Regions from separate parts of the Rothia terrae genome, predicted to be linked through region 2. Evidence: predicted binding sites of a transcription regulator. Region 2 holds the regulator's gene; the other holds the start of a gene.
What was found. The regulator HspR, encoded in region 2, represses chaperone genes until heat shock. The targets are predictions, from matches to a motif close to AAGTTGAGTCNNNNNGACTCAACTT.

Region 1 (2,204 bases), 880 kb from region 2:
TGAGCATGTTGCCCGCGTCCATAGAACCTTCGGTAGCGCCAGCGCCCACCACGGTGTGAATCTCGTCGATGAAGGTAACAATCTGCCCCTCAGACTTCTTGATTTCCTCAAGCACAGCCTTCAGGCGTTCCTCGAACTCGCCGCGGTACTTAGCGCCCGCAACCATTGAGCCGAGGTCCAGCGAGATGAGTGTCTTACCGCGCAGAGACTCGGGAACGTCGCCCGAAACCATGCGCTGTGCCAGGCCTTCAACCACAGCGGTCTTACCGACGCCGGGCTCACCGATGAGCACCGGGTTGTTCTTGGTGCGGCGTGAGAGCACCTGAATGACGCGGCGAATCTCGCCATCACGACCGATCACGGGGTCAAGCTTGCCTTCGCGCGCAACGGCGGTGAGGTCGGTGCCGTACTTTTCAAGGGCCTGGAAAGTACCCTCGGGGTCAGGGGTATTCACGGTGCGGTCTCCTCTCACACTCGGAATAGTAGCTTCAATAGTTTCGGCGGTTGCGCCGTTGTCGTGGAGCGCGCGGGCGGCATCGTCGGTGCCGGATGCGATGCCCAGCAATAGCATTTCGGTGGAGACGTACTCGTCACCAAACTGTTCTGCTTTTTGCTGCGCGGTTTGGATGGCGGTCAGTGCTGTGCGTGAGAACTGCGCTTGGCCAGCTGATGCACCCTGCACACTGGGCAGTTTCTTGATAGCGGCGGATGCTGCGGTTGAGACCGCGTCGATGTTTACGCCTGCCGCTTTGAGCACTGCGACGGCGACGCCTTCGCGCTGGTCCATGAGCGCTTTGAGCATGTGCGCCGGTTCAATGTTGGGGTTGCCTGCCGTTTGCGCGTTCATGTTCGCGCCGGATAAGGCTTCTTGAGTTTTAGTGGTGAATTTCGGGTTCATGTTTTCTCCTTGTCTTAGCTCGTAGGATGCTGGCGTCCGCGAGTATCTTGATTTACCCGCAACCTTGCTTCCAGCTCTTTTAGCTAACTTGAGTCTACTACACTCAACTTTGGTTTGTAAAGCATCTTTTACCCCAACATTTTCTGCACGCCCGCACCAAAGCCCCATCCCGCGTCCGCGCTCACCCCATACCCAAAGTGACCACCCGAACGTCAAAGTGACCACGTAAACGTCAAATTACTCCCGAAAAGTATAGGAATCTGACGTTTACGTGGTCACAATGATGTTTACGTGGTCACCTTGGCGCGATGAGGGGTTTGCGGGGCGAGATAAGGGTCAGGACGCGACACTACTCCAGGAACTCATACGTGTAGTTTTCGCGTGCCCGCGCTTCTTCGGCGTCCTCATCAACACCAGCCAAGGCGCGCTCAGTCTTGCGCTTCTCTATCAGAGCCAGAATTAAGGATGCGACAGCCAGGCACATGGTCAGGATGCCGAAGGTGTTACCAAAGCCGGCGGACAACCCCACAAACGAGTCACCAAAAACCCGCGATGCCGCCGAAACGATCTGCCCATCCTTCCTGTCGGGCACTAAGAAACCGAAAATCAGAGCCAGCACGAACGCCCCGCAGTACACCAGAACAATCAGCGGTGTCGTCGCACCCCCGTGCATCTTGGCGTCCTTGCGCATCAGCCACACGGCGCATGCCATCACGATAAACAGCATCGGCCCAAAACTAACCGCAAAGATAGGCACCAGCGTTCCGCCCGCGCCAAAGAGCGCGCGTCCGGCAACTATCCACAGTGCCGCCACCAGCGCCAGCACATAACCCACCGCGGGCACACCGCGGGTAAAGACGTTCGATGATCTGTTTGAGGCAGTAATTTTTTGCACGTCACCATTTTACGAAAGTCATTTTGCGTCATGCACTTCTCTCAACTTCAACGCGGGCAAAACTGACCGGTAGGCTTAAAACATGAGCGATTACGTATATCCCGAAGCTATTTTGTTCGACCACGACGGCACTCTTGTTGACACTGAACCGGTGTGGGCTGAGGCTAAAGAGGCAATTTCTCACAAGTACGGTAAGGAGTGGAGCGAGCAGGATACCTTGGATGCGTTGGGCCAGCCGATGCAGGTTACCTACGATATTCTGCGTCGCAACGGTGTGCCGCTGAGCGATGAAGAGATTTACGACGCGCTGGTGAACCACGCGATTGAGCACGCTAAAAATGAGAGCGTTGAGCTTCTTCCCGGCGTCGCCGGCTTGTTCCAGGAAGTAGCAGACGCCGGTATTCCCTGTGC
Region 2 (2,204 bases):
GAACCGGGTCATTTTTATGTCTGATTACTGGTCGAGCATCTCACGAACCATTGGAATAACCTGGGTTCCGTACAGCTCAATCGCACGCATCGAATACTCATGCGGCAACGGACCATTAGAGAACTTGAGATCAAAACGATTCAAACCCAAATCCTTAACGGTTTGCGCAATTTTAGTTGCCACGGTTTCAGGTGAACCCACATACAGCGAGCCGTGCTGAGCTTCGTTTTCAAACTCCACAACACCGGTGTTGCCCCAGCCGCGCTCGCGTCCAATCCTATTTCGGTTGGTAATCCAGTGCTCACGTAGCTGTTCTTTCGCTTCTTCATCGGTATCAGCAATGTGACCAGGTGAATGCACCGCAACGGGCAACTGGTCCTGCCCCAACTGATCATTCGCGCGCTTATACAAATCAACAAAAGGCTTAAAGCGGGAGGCAGGGCCACCGATAATCGCAAGCATCAACGGAATTTTGTACTGCGCCGCGCGAACCACAGATTCAGGGCTACCACCCACAGCAATCCACTGCTTCAACCCGTTTTCAGTACGCGGATAAATCTCTTGATTTTTCAGCGAAGTGCGGTCACCGGGATTCCAGGTCAAAGGTTCTTCAGTGACGATGCGGCTAAAAAGCTCCAATTTTTCAGAGAATAGCTTCTCGTAGTCGCCCAAATCGTATCCAAAAAGCGGGAAGGACTCGGTGAATGAACCGCGTCCTAGAACCACCTCGGCACGCCCGCCACTCATCGCGTCGATGGTGGCAAAACGCTGGTAGACACGAATCGGATCATCGGAGCTCAGCACCGTAACGGCTGAGCCCAAATGGATGCGATCGGTCGTGGTGGCGAGCCCCGCCAAGATGGTGTCGGGCGCGCTGACAGCAAAATCCGGGCGGTGGTGTTCTCCAATACCAAAGAAATCCACGCCGACGCGGTCAGCAAGTTGCCCCTGCTCCACCACGTTGCGGATAACCTGCGCCTGGTGCAACGGATTGCCGTCGGTATCAACGGTGACATCGCCGAAGGTATCTAAGCCCATCTGCAGCGGCATCTGATCGACCGGCGGCAGGTTTTTATTGTGTTCTGACGTAGACATTTTTCTCTTTCACCGAATGCTTTATCTTTCTACATTTACCAGAACACTCAAGACAATTACTTTATTGCGAAAGTTTTTTGGGCGTGTTTTAGCGCAAAAAACTACCCGATTCCGTGCTTTTTATCCGATTTTTTCGGGTAATCTGCACAGAACCGGGTAATTTTTTGAAAGTTCTAACGCTCCGGGCGGTACAAGACCACAGCCTGCGAACGCTTACGCGCAGGCGGACGCTTGCCGCGAGTAATACGCACAATATCGCCAGAAAGCCCAGCAGCGAAAACACGCGAGGATTCCTGCAAACGCATATTTAGCCGCTCAACCTCATCCATGAGCTCTTCGTTGCGCGATTGCAGAGCATCCACCTGATTCTCCAGCTGCATAATGCGCTTGATTCCCTCAAGCGAAACACCGTTCTGTGAGAGATCCTGAATCTGCTGCAGTTTATCAACATCGCGCTGCGAATAGCGGCGGGCGCGACCGGGTGCGCGCGATGGCTGAACCAAACCTAGACGGTCATACTGACGCAGAGTCTGCGGGTGCATGCCCGCTAGTTCAGCCGCCACCGAAATGACAAATACCGGGCGGTCTGATTCGTAAGCCATAGTTTACTGCCCCGCCTTCCGCATCAGCTCTTCGCGAGGATCACCCTGCGGCGCGAGTTCCACGAACTTCGCAAAAGCCTCCTGAGCTTCATCGCTGAGGTCGGTGGGAAGCTGAACCTCGGTGATGACCAGCATATTGCCGGTGCCGGTCTTGGTTTTGAATCCGCGTCCTTTTGCGCGCAACTTCTGCCCCACGGGTGCGCCAGCAGCAAGACGCAACTTCACGCCCTGACCATCAAGTGTCGGCGCCTTGATAACAGCGCCGTTGATAGCTTCTTCCAAAGTCACGGGCACACGCACAATGACATCGTTTTCATCGCGCTCAAAGACTGATGATTTCTGCACGTTCACGGTGACAATCAAGTCACCAGCGCCGCCGGGGCCGGGCTGGCCTTTGCCTCGCATACGCACCTTCTGACCGTCCTTGATGCCAGCAGGAATCTTGACCTGCACACCGTTGCCGTCGCCACCACGCACATTCAGAGTGTGACCGTTGTATGCCTCTTG

Region 1: the regulator HspR is predicted to act here: its motif matches at 984-1,008, upstream of clpB (ATP-dependent chaperone ClpB).

Annotation. Positions count from the first base shown of each region.
Region 1 covers NZ_CP061539.1:470,968-473,171, reverse strand. Annotated here, with positions in the region: gene clpB (ATP-dependent chaperone ClpB) at 1-898, opposite strand, end outside; gene IDM49_RS02270 (hypothetical protein) at 1,248-1,793, opposite strand; gene IDM49_RS02265 (HAD family hydrolase) at 1,876-2,204, shown strand, end outside.
Region 2 covers NZ_CP061539.1:2,067,988-2,070,191, forward strand. Annotated here, with positions in the region: gene IDM49_RS09415 (LLM class flavin-dependent oxidoreductase) at 25-1,095, opposite strand; gene IDM49_RS09420 (heat shock protein transcriptional repressor HspR) at 1,269-1,697, opposite strand; gene IDM49_RS09425 (DnaJ C-terminal domain-containing protein) at 1,701-2,204, opposite strand, start outside.